DNA from 2 places in the Pseudomonas sp. P8_241 genome. Region 2 is predicted to be linked to the other one. Evidence: predicted binding sites of a transcription regulator. Region 2 holds the regulator's gene; the other holds the start of a gene.
The links. The regulator FliA, encoded in region 2, starts transcription of late flagellar genes. The targets are predictions, from matches to a motif close to CTAAAGTTTNNNNNNNNNNNGCCGNTAA.

Region 1: the regulator FliA is predicted to act here: its motif matches at 4,455-4,482, upstream of QMK58_RS23955 (methyl-accepting chemotaxis protein).

The regions. Positions count from the first base shown of each region.
Region 1 covers NZ_CP125377.1:5,346,550-5,353,962, forward strand. The annotation lists gene secA (preprotein translocase subunit SecA) at 1-2,131, opposite strand, end outside; gene QMK58_RS23945 (DUF721 domain-containing protein) at 2,438-2,893, shown strand; gene QMK58_RS23950 (helicase HerA-like domain-containing protein) at 2,961-4,439, opposite strand; gene QMK58_RS23955 (methyl-accepting chemotaxis protein) at 4,629-6,518, shown strand; gene QMK58_RS23960 (glycosyltransferase family 1 protein) at 6,675-7,413, shown strand, end outside.
Region 2 covers NZ_CP125377.1:1,971,769-1,979,181, reverse strand. The annotation lists gene QMK58_RS08980 (chemotaxis response regulator protein-glutamate methylesterase) at 1-667, opposite strand, end outside; gene QMK58_RS08975 (chemotaxis protein CheA) at 717-2,963, opposite strand; gene QMK58_RS08970 (protein phosphatase CheZ) at 3,018-3,806, opposite strand; gene QMK58_RS08965 (chemotaxis response regulator CheY) at 3,826-4,197, opposite strand; gene fliA (RNA polymerase sigma factor FliA) at 4,365-5,105, opposite strand; gene fleN (flagellar synthesis regulator FleN) at 5,102-5,932, opposite strand; gene flhF (flagellar biosynthesis protein FlhF) at 6,049-7,374, opposite strand; gene flhA (flagellar biosynthesis protein FlhA) at 7,386-7,413, opposite strand, start outside.

The DNA of each region.
Region 1 (7,413 bases), 3.0 Mb from region 2:
GCAACGTAGCCTCAAGACCCGCCACATCCCACTGCTCAGGCAACGATTGCGGAGGAATGTGGGCGCTGACGGTGGCGTTGAGCACGTCCTGACGGAAGTCGGCGATGGTCTCGCCGATATTGTCGGCGGCCAGCAACGTGTTACGCATGTGATAGATCACTTTACGCTGTTCGTTGTTGACGTCGTCGAACTCGAGCAGTTGTTTACGAATGTCGAAGTTGCGGCCTTCAACCTTGCGCTGAGCCTTTTCGATGGCGTTGGTCACCATGCGGTGCTCGATCGCTTCGCCAGGCTGCATGCCCAGGGCCTTCATGAAGTTCTTCACCCGGTCAGAGGCAAAGATGCGCATCAGGCTGTCTTCCAGGGACAGGTAGAAACGGCTGGAACCGGCGTCGCCCTGACGACCGGCACGACCACGCAGCTGGTTGTCGATACGGCGCGATTCATGACGCTCGGAGGCGATCACCTGCAAGCCGCCCGACTCGAGCACTTGCTGGTGACGCTTCTGCCAGTCGGCCTTGATCTGGGCAATCTGCTCAGGGGTCGGGTCTTCCAGCGATGCCACTTCCACTTCCCAGTTACCGCCCAACAGGATGTCGGTACCACGACCGGCCATGTTGGTAGCAATTGTCAGCGCGCCTGGGCGGCCGGCCTGGGCGATGATCTCGGCTTCTTTTTCGTGGAACTTGGCGTTCAGGACCTTGTGTTCGATGCCTTCTTTCACGAGCAGGCTCGACATGTGCTCGGAGGTTTCGATGGTCGCGGTACCCACCAGAACCGGACGGCCGGCAGCCATGCTTTCCTTGATGTCGGCCACGATCGCGGCGTATTTCTCGTCGGCGGTCAGGAACACCAGGTCGTTGTAGTCCTTACGGGCCAACGGCTTGTTCGGTGGAATGACCATGACCTGCAGGCCATAGATCTGGTGGAATTCGAACGCTTCAGTGTCGGCCGTACCAGTCATGCCGGACAGTTTGTTGTACAGACGGAAGTAGTTCTGGAACGTGGTCGATGCCAGGGTCTGACTCTCGGCCTGGATGTTCAGGTTTTCCTTGGCCTCGATGGCCTGGTGCAGGCCCTCGGACAAACGACGGCCCGGCATGGTGCGACCGGTGTGTTCGTCGACCAGGACAACCTGACCGTCCTGCACAATGTACTCGACGTTGCGGTGGAACAGCTTGTGCGCACGCAGGCCGGCATAAACGTGAGTCAGCAGGCTCAGGTTGTGCGCCGAGTACAGGCTTTCGCCTTCAGCCAGCAGGCCGAGGGAGGTTAGCGACTCTTCAACGAACTGGTGACCGGCTTCGTTGAGCTCTACCTGGCGGGTCTTCTCGTCGACAGTGTAATGGCCAGCCTTGGTGACTTCGCCTTCGACTTCTTCGACATGCAATTCCAGCCGCGGGATCAGTTTGTTGATCTCGATGTACAGCTTGGAGCTGTCCTCGGCCTGACCGGAAATGATCAGCGGGGTACGGGCTTCGTCGATGAGGATGGAGTCGACTTCGTCGATCACGGCAAAATTGAGTTCGCGCTGGAATTTTTCTTCCATGCTGAACGCCATGTTGTCGCGCAGGTAATCGAAACCGAATTCGTTGTTGGTGCCGTAGGTGATGTCGGAGGCGTAGGCGGCGCGCTTCTCTTCCGGCGGCTGGAACGGCGTGACCACGCCGACCGTCAGGCCGAGGAATTCGTACAACGGACGCATCCAGTTGGCGTCACGACGGGCCAGGTAGTCGTTCACCGTCACTACGTGCACGCCTTTGCCGGACAGTGCGTTGAGGTAAACGCCCAGTGTTGCCACCAGGGTCTTGCCTTCACCGGTACGCATTTCCGCGATCATGCCTTCATGCAAGGTCATGCCGCCGATCAGCTGGACGTCGAAGTGACGCATGCCCATGACACGCTTACCGGCTTCACGGGCGACCGCAAAGGCTTCTGGCAGCAGTTTGTCGAGGGTCTCCCCTTTGGCGATGCGGGCCTTGAACTCGTCTGTCTTGGCACGCAATTGATCGTCCGAAAGGGCCACCATTTGCTCTTCGAAGGCATTGACGAGTTGCACCGTCTTGAGCATGCGTTTGACTTCACGCTCATTCTTGCTTCCAAAAAGTTTCTTTAACAAAGGCGCAAACATATCGGCAGGATCTTCCACACTAAAGGGATGGAGGGCGGCCCCGTGAGTCGCCCGTGCAGCCCTCATGGCCGCATGCGAACGAGCATTCTACCCGGAAACGGTGGTGAGGAAAGTGGCGAAATTCCACGATGCTGGCACTGCGCTTTGACGGGGCTCACTTAAAATAAGGGCGTTTTGCTCAACTTCAACCCATTCAAGGAAGAAGTTAGTTGTTGATTTAATGGGTAAAGCACACCCAAAAGCAATGGGCGGGTTGATCCGTGCTTTCTGCTACCATGGCGTCTCTGTTACTTCAGGTGTCTGATCATGGCGTTTCGCCCACTTACGGCTAAAGTACCTGCCGTTCTATTACGCGAAGCCAAACCGTTGAAAGCCATCCTCGGCCACGCTCAACGACTGGGTCATCTGCAGCGTCTGCTTGAAAGTCAACTGCAACCCGCCGCTCGCGAGCATTGCCACGTGGCCTCCTGGCGCGAAGGCAGTTTGTTGCTGATTGTCACCGATGGGCATTGGGCGACCCGGCTGCGTTACCAGCAAAAGCGCCTGCAGCGGCAATTGCAGATGTTCGATGAGTTTGCCAGTCTGACCCGAATCCTGTTCAAAGTTCAGCCACCGACCGTTCAGCAAGGTGCGACCGGGCATACCATGGATTTGTCCAACGTTGCGGCCGCGACCATTCAGGCCACGGCCGATGGCATCAGCGACCCGAATTTGCGGGCAGCGCTGGAGCGGCTGGCGGCGCACGCCAAATCCAAGGCTTAAAAGATCGCAGCCTTCGGCAGCTCCTACATTGGGATTGCGAGTACCCCGAGGCTGCGATCTTTTGCTTTCAGCGGCGTTTTTTGCTGCCCAGCAACGACCCCATCAAACCACGCACCAACTGTCGGCCAATCTGGTTCGCTGCCTGTTGCATCGCCGATTTCAACGCCTTCCCTGCCGCGGTGCCGAGAAACTCTCCGGCCTGTTCGGTGAAACTCGGTTCCTGCTTGCCCTGCTCCGATTCGGGTTCAGGTGCCAAGCCCTTGCGTCCCATCAGCACTTCATAGGCTGATTCGCGATCGATCGGCTTGTCATACCGCCCCTTTAACGGTGAGCCTGCGATCAAAACCATGCGCTCGGTTTCGCTCAACGGCCCGATTCGCGATTGTGGCGGTGCCACCAACACCCGCTGGACCATCTGCGGCGTGCCTTTCTCTTGAAGCGTGCCGACCAGCGCCTCGCCAATGCCAAGCTCGGTCAGCACCGACAAGGTGTCGAACGCCGGATTTGGCCGAAATCCCTCGGCAACCGCCCGCAGGGACTTCTGCTCCTTGGCGGTGAAGGCGCGCAAACCGTGCTGAATACGCAAGCCCAACTGAGCCAGCACGTCGTCCGGCAAATCGCCCGGCGACTGAGTGACGAAGTACACGCCCACGCCTTTCGAACGAATCAGCCGTACAACCTGTTCCAGACGATCGCGCAATGCCTGTGGTGTGCCGTTGAACAACAAGTGTGCCTCGTCGAAAAACAGCGCCAGCAGCGGTTTGTCGGCATCACCGCGCTCCGGCAGTTGTTCGAACAGTTCGGCCAGCAGCCACAAAAGGAATGTCGCGTAGACCTTGGGCGCTTCGTGCACCAGGCGACTGGCATCAAGCAGGTGAATACGCCCGCGTCCGTCTGCGGTCGGTTGCAACAAGTCTTCCAGTTGCAGCGCCGGTTCACCGAACAGCGCTTCGGCGCCCTGCTGCTCCAGGGTGGCCAGTCGGCGTAAAAGCGCCTGACTTGAACCCGTGGTCATCAGGGCCGCGTCGTCCCCCAGCAGCACCGGGTTGTCCTTGAGATGGTTGAGCAATGCCTTCAAATCTTTCAGATCCAGCAGCAACAGACCTTCACGGTCCGCGACCTTGAACGCTGCATACAGCGCGGACTGCTGACTGTCGGTCAGTTCCAGCAGGCTGCCGATTAGCAGCGGCCCCATTTCACTCAAGGTGGTACGCAAAGGATGACCGGACTGACCATGAATGTCCCACAAGGTCACCGGATACGCCTGAGGCTGATGGTTCAGCCAAGGCATCCCGGCAATCCGTTCTGCGATCTTGCCCTGGGGGTTGCCCGCGGCACCCAGGCCGCACAGGTCTCCCTTGATGTCGGCCGCGAACACTGCCACTCCCGCATCGCTGAAGGCTTCGGCCAGGCGTTGCAAAGTCACGGTTTTACCAGTGCCGGTTGCACCCGCGATCAATCCGTGACGATTCGCCAGGCGAAAGTCCTGGGAAATCGGTTGCCCCGCCAGATCGGCGCCGATGACGAGTTGCGATGAGTCAGGCATTTGGTCACCCAATGGTTAATCTTTAGTCCTGCTCGGCCGATAGCTACTTCGACAAAGCAATCAGACACGATCTGATCAGAAATTTCCCTAAGGAGAGGCGGAAATATCAGTTGCTTTCAACATTGCCTACAGTGCGTCCCTTTATAAAAGCACGCGTTGGACATTAAGACCTTAGCGGAACCCCAAGCCATGAACAAAAATCTGCGTTTCAGCCATAAAATCCTGCTTGCCGCCGCGCTCATCGTTATTGCCGCTTTCGCCTCATTCACGTTGTACAACGACTATCTACAGCGCAACGCGATCCGCGAAGACCTGGACAGCTACCTCAACGAGATGGGCGACGTCACCGCCAGCAATATTCAGACCTGGCTGGCCGGCCGCATTTTGCTGATCGAAAACCTTTCGCAAAACATTGCGATCAATGCGGAACAATCCAACGTCGCCAACCTGCTTGAGCAGAAAGCCCTGACGTCGACCTTCATGGCATCCTACCTGGGTGACGCCACGGGGCACTTCACTATACGTCCTGATGCAAAGATGCCTGACGGCTTCGATCCGCGCGTTCGTCCCTGGTACAAAGGTGCCGAAAACAGCAGCACGCCGACCCTGACCGAACCGTACATCGATGCGGCGACCGGCCAGTTGATCATCTCCATGGCCGCTGCCTCGAAAAAAGCCGGACAGAGCGTGGGCGTTGTAGGTGGTGACCTGAGCCTGCAAACCCTGATCGAGACCCTCAGTGCCCGCGATTTCGATGGCATGGGTTTCGCGTTTCTGGTCAGCGCCGACGGCAAGATCCTGGTTCATCCGGACAAAACCCTGGTAATGAAATCCCTGAGCGAGGCGTTTGCGAAAGACACTCCTCGCATCGGCAGCGGTTTCAGCGAAGTCGATGTCGACGGCAAGACCCGCATTGTCTCGTTCACCCCGATCAAAGGCCTGCCTTCGGTCAACTGGTACATCGGTCTGTCGGTCGACAAGGAAAAAGCCTTCTCGATGCTCAGCGAATTCCGCACCTCGGCGGTGGTTGCAACCGTGATCGCCGTGGCGATCATCATCGCCCTGCTGGGCATGCTGATCCGCATTCTTATCCAGCCTCTGCACGTCATGACCCGCGCCATGGCCGATATCGCCGACGGCGAGGGCGACCTGACCAAGCGCCTGACCATTGAGAACAACGACGAATTCGGCAGCCTCGGCACCGCCTTCAACCGTTTCGTTGAGCGCATCCACGGTTCGATCCGTGAAGTGTCTTCCGCTACCGGTCAGGTCAACGAAGTGGCCTTGCGGGTGGTGGCGGCTTCCAATTCGTCGATGTACAACTCCGACCAGCAAGCCTCACGCACCAGCAGCGTTGCCGCGGCCATCAACCAACTCGGTGCCGCCGCCCAGGAAATCGCCCGCAATGCCGCGCAAGCATCGAACCAGGCCAGCGACGCCCGCAGCCTCGCCGAAGACGGCCAGCAAGTGGTGGATCGCAGCATTGCCGCGATGAATCAACTGTCGAGCATGCTCAGCGCGTCGAGCAGCAACATCGAATCGCTGAACAGCAAAACCGTGAACATCGGGCAAATTCTCGAAGTGATCACCAGCATTTCCCAGCAAACCAACCTGCTTGCACTCAACGCCGCGATTGAAGCGGCCCGTGCCGGCGAAGCCGGGCGTGGTTTTGCCGTGGTGGCTGACGAAGTCCGCAATCTGGCGCACCGCACCCAGGAGTCGGCGCAGCAAGTGCAGACCATGATCGAGGAACTGCAAATCGGCGCCCGAGAATCGGTCAGCACCATGAGCGACAGTCAGCGTCACAGCCAGGACAGCGTGGAAATCGCCAATCTGGCGGGCGAGCGCCTCAACAGCGTGACGCTGCGTATCGGTGAAATCGACGGCATGAACCAGTCGGTCGCTACCGCGACCGAGGAACAGACGGCCGTGGTGGAGTCGATCAATGTCGACATCACCGAGATCAATACGCTGAACCAGGAAGGCGTGGAGAACCTGCAATCGACGTTGCGCGCGTGCTCGGATCTTGAACAGCAGGCGGCGCGTTTGAAGCAGTTGGTTGGCAGTTTCCGCATCTAGCGCCGGATCGGCCACTTTGCCGGCAAGTCGGATCGCCGCATCGCAGCTCCTACAGGGTTAAGCACAAGACCTGTAGGAACTGGCCCCGCCATCACAACCCCAACCGAACAACTATCCTTCATAAAGGTCAACCAAGGGAGAACCAGGACCGGAGGGATGCTCATCGTGCATATCGCTGACATAACCATGTTCTACGCCCCTGCCAGCGGTGGCGTTCGCACTTATCTGGATGCCAAGCATCGTCGCCTGGGCATCAAGCCGGGCATTCGCCACAGCTTGCTGATTCCCGGCTCCTCCTTTAGCGAACACGACGGCATATTCAAGGTTCCGGCACCCGCCCTGCCCTTCGGCAAGGGATATCGATTCCCTCTCCGTCTCGCGCCCTGGCGCAACGTCCTGCAGGATTTACAGCCCGATCTGATTGAAGTGGGTGACCCCTACCTCACCGCCTGGGCTGCGCTGGATGCTCGACGCCAACTCGATGTGCCCGTCATTGGTTTCTATCATTCAGACCTGCCGCTGCTGGTCAGCAATCGCATGGGTAATTGGGTGACCAACAATGTCGAGGCCTATGTCAGCAAGCTATACGGCAACTTCGATCGGGTACTGGCGCCAAGTCGGGTCATGGCCGACAAACTGACCGGGCTGGGTGTCAGGAATGTTTTCGTGCAACCACTGGGCGTCGATCTGCAGACCTTCACTCCGGATGCCAGAGATCCAGAGTTGCGTGCCGATTTGGGTATCGATGAAGACACCCATCTGCTGATCTTTGCCGGACGTGGCTCCAAGGAAAAAAATCTGCCGGTACTGCTCGACTGCATGAAGCGCCTGGGACGGCGCTATCACCTGTTGCTGGTCGGCTCGTCGATGCCCGGAGCGGTGCCGTCCAACGTCA
Region 2 (7,413 bases):
GTGCCGGGAAGTTGGCCGGCAATTGGGTCAAGACCCGCTGCAGGGCAACCGGCCCGCCCGTGGACGTACCGATGGCCAGCAGTTTGTAGGCTTTGCGTTTGGGCGCTGGCGACGACGGCGCAGGCGCATGGGAACGCGCAGGGACCGGTGTCGGGACCGGGCGTGCAGGCACGCTGCTGGCGTAACTGCCAATGCTCGAAGGCGCAGGGGCCGGGGCCGGGGCCGGGGCGTGCACTGGCGCCGGAGCACTGTAGGTGCTGACACGACGGTTGCTGCGCGAGATGCTCAGGATCTTTTCGCACAGCAGTTGCTTGACCTTCTCGGGGTTGCGCGAGATGTCTTCGAAATTTTTCGGCAGAAAATCCACAGCGCCGGCATCCAGCGCATCGAGGGTCACCCGGGCGCCTTCATGGGTCAGCGAAGAGAACATCAACACCGGGGTCGGGCAGCGTTGCATGATGTGCCGCACGGCGGTGATGCCGTCCATCATCGGCATCTCGTAGTCCATGGTGATCACGTCGGGCTTGAGGGCCAACGCTTGATCAATCGCCTCTTTGCCGTTGGTTGCGGTGCCGACGACCTGGATATTGGAATCCGCTGAAAGAATTTCCGAGACGCGGCGGCGGAAAAAACCCGAATCATCCACCACCAGGACTTTGACTGCCATAAACACTCCATTAGATGGAGCGAAGCTCGGTCGCCCCGCCCCACCAGAATCAAATACGCCGTGTGGCGTAACGCTTGAGCATGCTCGGGACATCGAGGATCAGCGCGATGCGACCGTCACCGGTAATGGTGGCGCCCGACATGCCCGGCGTTCCCTGAAGCATTTTGCCCAATGGCTTGATGACCACTTCTTCCTGGCCCACCAGTTGATCGACGACGAAGCCGATCCGCTGAGTGCCCACCGAAAGGATCACCACATGGCCTTCGCGCTGCTCTTCGTGAGCGGCGGAACTGACCAGCCAGCGCTTGAGGTAGAACAATGGCAAGGCCTTGTCCCGTACGATCACCACTTCCTGGCCATCGACGACGTTGGTGGTCGACAGGTCAAGGTGGAAGATCTCGTTGACGTTCACCAGCGGGAACGCAAACGCCTGGTTGCCAAGCATCACCATCAGCGTCGGCATGATCGCGAGGGTCAGTGGCACCTTGATGACGATTTTCGAGCCCTGGCCCTTGGCCGAGTAGATATTGATCGAACCGTTGAGCTGGGAAATCTTGGTTTTCACCACGTCCATGCCCACGCCGCGACCCGACACGTCGGAAATCTCGGTCTTGGTCGAGAAGCCCGGGGCGAAGATCAGGTTGTAGCACTCGGTATCGCTCAGGCGATCGGCCGCGTCCTTGTCCATCACGCCACGTTTTACCGCGATGGAACGCAGGACGTTCGGGTCCATGCCTTTGCCGTCATCGGAGATCGACAGCAGGATGTGATCGCCTTCCTGCTCGGCGGCCAGAACCACCTTGCCGCCACGTGCCTTGCCCGAGGCTTCGCGTTCTTCCGGCGACTCGATGCCGTGGTCGACCGCGTTGCGCACCAAGTGGACCAATGGGTCGGCCAGGGCTTCGACGAGGTTCTTGTCGAGGTCGGTTTCTTCGCCGACCAGCTCCAGGTTGATCTCTTTCTTGAGCTGCCGAGCCAGGTCGCGAACCAGGCGCGGGAAGCGCCCGAAGACTTTCTTGATCGGTTGCATCCGGGTCTTCATGACCGCGGTTTGCAGGTCGGCCGTCACCACATCGAGGTTCGACACCGCCTTGGACATGGCTTCATCGGCGCTGTTGGCACCCAGGCGTACCAGGCGGTTACGCACCAGCACCAACTCGCCGACCATGTTCATGATTTCGTCGAGACGCGCGGTATCGACCCGCACGGTGGTCTCGGCTTCGCTGGCCGTTTTTTCCGCCGGCGGCGCGGCGACAGCGCGGGCCGGCGCCGGTGCTGCGGCAGGCGCTTGGGCTTTCGGTTCCGGGGCCTTGGCTACAGGCGTGGGCGCGGCGGCTTTGACTGCCGGGGCCGCGACGGACGCACTCGCCCCGCTCACCACCTTCGCGGTGCCGACTTCGCTGAACTTGCCTTTGCCATGCAGCTCGTCGAGCAGCGATTCGAACTCGTGGTCGGTGATCAGATCGCTACCGGCCGCTACAGCGCTTGGCGCTGCGGGCACGGGCACCGAGGCAATCGCCGATTCCAGCGCTTCGACGGCAAAGTTACCCTTGCCGTGCAGCTGATCGAGCAGCGCTTCGAATTCTTCATCGGTAATGTCGGAGCTGTCGCCAGCGGCTTTCGGCGCTGGTGGCGCAACAGGCGCTGGCGCGATTGCGTCGACGGCGAACTGGCCTTTACCGTGCAATTGATCGAGCAGGGACTCGAACTCGGCATCGGTGATTTCATCGCTTGCCGCGGCATTGCCGGCCGAGACTGGAGCAGCCGCCGGCGCCTCGGCCTGTGCCTTGACGGCGTTCAGCGAATCCAGCAGTTGTTCGAATTCGTTGTCGGTGATGTCACCCGATTCGCTTTGAGGAGCGCCAACCACTTCGGCGACGGGGGCAGGCGCCGCCTCGTCAGCTGCCTGAGGTTCTGCCAGACGCGCCAGTGCGGCGAGCAATTGAGGTGTGGCGGCCGTGATCGGGCAGCGCTCGCGGACTTCGCTGAACATACCGTTCACCGCGTCCAGTGCTTCGAGCACCACGTCCATCAACTCCGAATCGACGCGACGCTCACCCTTGCGCAAGATGTCGAACACGTTCTCGGCGATGTGGCAGCACTCCACCAGCTCGTTGAGCTGGAGGAAGCCGGCGCCCCCTTTTACAGTGTGAAAACCGCGAAAAATTGCATTGAGCAAATCCGCATCATCCGGACGGCTTTCCAGCTCGACCAGTTGTTCGGACAGTTGCTCTAGAATCTCGCCGGCCTCAACCAGGAAATCCTGAAGGATCTCTTCATCGGCGCCGAAGCTCATGTAGGGGGGTGCTCCTAAAGGTCAAAAAACCCAAAAACCTAAAATGCTAAAACGCTAGAACCCTAGGCTGGATAACAAATCGTCCACATCGTCCTGACCGGACACAACGTCTTCTCTTTTATCGGCATGAATCTGCGGACCTTCACCCTGAGAGAGATGTTTTTGTGGATCTTTTTCTGCAAGCATCGCGGCACGGTCATGTTCGATGCCCGCAAAGCGGTCCACCTGACTGGCCATCAGCACGAGCTTGAGCAAGTTGCTTTCAACTTCGGTGACCAACTGGGTCACGCGCTTGATCACCTGCCCCGTGAGGTCCTGGTAATCCTGGGCGAGCAGGATGTCGTTAAGGTTGCTCGACACCGCACGACTATCGACACTGCTGCGCGACAGAAAACCGTCGACCCGTCGTGCCAGCTCGCGAAATTCTTCGGCCCCGACTTCGCGACGCATGAAGCGCCCCCAGTCCGTGCTCAAGGCCTGGGCTTCATCACCCAGGCTGTTGACCAGTGGCGTGGCGCTTTCGACCAGGTCCATGGTGCGATTGGCCGCGGCTTCGGTCAGCTTCACAACGTAGCCCAGACGCTCGGCGGCGTCGGTGATCTGGGACACTTCTGCGGCTTGCGGCATGTGCGGGTCAATCTGAAAATTGACGATCGCGCTATGCAGCTCGCGGGTGAGCTTGCCCACCTCCTGATACAGGCCGCGATCACGGGTCTGATTGAGCTCATGGATCAATTGCACAGCGTCGCCGAACTTGCCTTTTTCAAGGCTTGCGACCAATTCGACGGCGTGTTTTTTCAGGGTCGATTCAAAATCGCCCAATGAAGATTCGTTATTCCCCATAGCTCCCCCGTGGCGCCGTTCAACCGATGCGTTCGAAAATCTTCTCGATTTTTTCTTTCAACGCCTGGGCTGTGAAGGGTTTGACCACATAGCCGTTAACGCCGGCCTGGGCCGCTTCGATGATCTGCTCACGCTTGGCTTCAGCGGTTACCATCAACACCGGCAGGTGCTTGAGCTTTTCATCGGCACGCACGTGGCGCAGCAGATCGATGCCGGTCATGCCCGGCATGTTCCAGTCCGTTACCAGAAAGTCGATGCTTCCGCTGTTGAGCACCGGAATGGCGGTAGTGCCATCATCGGCCTCGACGGTGTTGGTGAACCCAAGGTCACGCAGCAGGTTCTTGATGATCCGCCGCATCGTTGAGAAGTCATCAACGATGAGGATTTTCATGTTCTTGTCCAATTCGACCTCCAAGCAGTCTTAAACGCGCCCAGCACCTGGACGCGCCATTTCATTCAATCCGGCAAAGCACTCAATGACTGTCTGGAGCACAACAGATCGAGACCGGTGCAGTTCAACGCCACACCAGCTCCATTCGCAGTGTCCCCACACTGCCTTCAGCGCGCTCGCCACTCCCCCAAACGCCCCCGCAAACGGGCCGCGCACTGGCTGTGTAACTGGCTGACCCGAGATTCGCTGACCCCCAGGACCTCCCCGATTTCCTTGAGATTCAACTCTTCGTCGTAGTACAGCGCCAACACCAGTCGCTCACGCTCCGGCAAATTGGCAATCGCGTCCGCCAGCGCTGCCTGGAAGCGTTCATCTTCCAGATCGCGAGACGGCTCGAGATGAGCACTCGCGCCATCCTCGTGCAGCCCCTCATGTTCGCCGTCCTGCAACAGGTCGTCGAAACTGAATAACCGGCTACCCAGGGTGTCGTTCAAAATTCCGTAATAATCATCGAGACTCAATTGGAGTTCGGCCGCAACCTCGTGATCTTTAGCGTCACGGCCGGTTTTAGCTTCAATCGAGCGAATCGCGTCGCTGACCATGCGCGTATTGCGGTGAACCGAACGGGGTGCCCAGTCTCCCTTGCGCACTTCATCGAGCATCGCGCCGCGGATTCGTATGCCCGCGTACGTCTCGAAACTGGCGCCTTTGCTGGCGTCGTATTTGGTCGAGACTTCAAGCAGACCGATCATCCCGGCCTGGATCAAGTCTTCGACCTGGACACTGGCCGGCAGACGCGCCAGCAAGTGGTAGGCAATGCGTTTGACCAGCGGCGCGTAACGCTCGATCAGCTCGTACTGCGCATCGCGGGCCGATTGCTTGTAGAGGTTGTAGCCGCTGGCGGTCATAACACCGGTCCTGCCGTTTGTTGCACGAGGCGCTCGACGAAAAACTCCAGGTGCCCACGCGGGTTGGCGGGCAGCGGCCAGGTGTCGACCTTCTGCGCGATCGCCTTGAACGCCAGCGAGCATTTGGAACGCGGGAAGGCTTCATATACGGCGCGTTGCTTCTGCACAGCCTTGCGCACGCTTTCGTCATAAGGCACGGCGCCGACGTATTGCAGCGCGACGTCGAGGAAGCGGTCGGTGACCTTGGTCAACTTGGCGAACAGGTTGCGCCCTTCCTGCGGACTCTGGGCCATGTTGGCCAGGACGCGGAAACGGTTCATGCCGTAGTCGCGGTTGAGCAACTTGATCAAGGCGTAGGCATCGGTGATGGATGTCGGCTCGTCGCAGACCACCAGCAACACTTCCTGAGCGGCGCGAACGAAGCTGACGACCGACTCACCGATACCGGCGGCGGTATCGATCACCAGCACATCGAGATTGTCGCCGATATCACTGAATGCCTGGATCAGGCCGGCGTGTTGAGCCGGGCTCAAGTGAACCATGCTCTGGGTGCCGGACGCCGCCGGAACGATGCGAATGCCACCGGGGCCCTGCAACAGAACGTCGCGCAGCTCGCAGCGGCCTTCGATCACGTCGGCCAGGGTACGTTTGGGTGTCAGGCCCAGCAGAACGTCGACGTTCGCCAGCCCCAGGTCGGCGTCCAGCAACATGACGCGCCGGCCTAGTTCCGCCAAGGCCAGCGACAAGTTCACTGACACATTAGTTTTCCCGACGCCACCTTTGCCGCCGGTCACCGCGATCACCTGTACAGGATGCATGCTGCCCATGTTATTCCATTACCTTGTCTTGCATAGACGGAGGCCACATTACTGGCTGCGCGTTCACAAACGGAACAATGCATGGCAGACCATCGATGTAGGTACAAAAACTATTCATTTTCACCTCAGCCTACCTGCTTGGTGGGGCTGTGGTAGATGTCAGCGAACATGTCAGCCATGGCTTCTTCGCTGGGTTCTTCCTGCATTTGCACGCTAACGGCGCGACTGACCAGTTGATGACGACGCGGCAGATGCAAATCATCCGGAATCCGCGGGCCATCGGTCAGATACGCGACCGGCAATTCATGGCTGATGGCTAGACTCAACACTTCGCCCAGACTTGCCGTTTCATCCAGTTTAGTCAGGATGCAGCCAGCGAGCCCGCAGCGCTTGTAACTATGATAAGCGGCGGTTAGAACCTGTTTTTGGCTAGTGGTTGCCAGGACCAGATAATTTTTTGAGCGGATGCCACGGCCAGCCAGGCTTTCAAGCTGCATGCGCAGCGCCGGGTCGCTGGCCTGAAGGCCTGCGGTATCGATCAGCACCACACGCTTGCGCATCAGAGGCTCCAGCGCCTGCACCAGGGACTGCCCCGGATCGACATGGGTTACCGGTACATTGAGGATGCGGCCAAGCGTGCGCAGCTGCTCCTGGGCGCCGATGCGAAAACTGTCCATGCTGACCAGCGCAATGTTCTGCGCGCCGTATTTGAGCACGTAGCGGGCTGCCAGCTTGGCCAGAGTGGTGGTCTTGCCCATGCCGGCCGGGCCGACCATGGCAATCACGCCACCTTCTTCCAGAGGCTCGATTTCCGGCGTCACGATCATTCGCGCCAGGTGCGCCAGCAACATGCGCCAGGCCTGACGAGGCTCCTGAATTTCAGTAATCATGGCCAGCAGATCACGCGACAACGGGCCGGACAGGCCAATGCGCTGCAGACGCCGCCACAGGTTCGCCTGGCCCGGGCTGCTGCCTTGCAGCTGATTCCACGCCAGCGAGCCGAGCTGTACTTCCATCAATTCACGCAGACTGTTGAGCTCAAACCGCATCGAGTCGAACACCCGAGCATCGATACCGGCTGCTGGAGCAGGCGCTGGTGCAGGGTGACGAGGCTCGGCCAGTGTCGGTTCAATCAACGGCTCGGCAGCGGTCAGCGGCAAGCCGGCGAACAACTGAAGGTTGGTGCTGTCGTCGCGCTCGCCTTCGCTGCGCAGGCTCAGTTCGGCCTGGGCGGTGACGATCCGCGACTGGGTCTTGCGCAGCTCATCCTCGAGCTCGAGGTTCGGCACACGCGGCGCCAGCGCCGACAACTTGTAATCCAGCGCGGCAGTCAGCTCGACGCCGCCGGCGATTCGGCGGTTGCCGATGATCGCAGCATCAGCGCCCAGCTCATCACGAACCAGCTTCATGGCCTGACGCATATCGGCGGCGAAAAAACGCTTAACTTGCATAAACCACTACCTCAGCCGTTGGGCCCTACTGTCGCAACG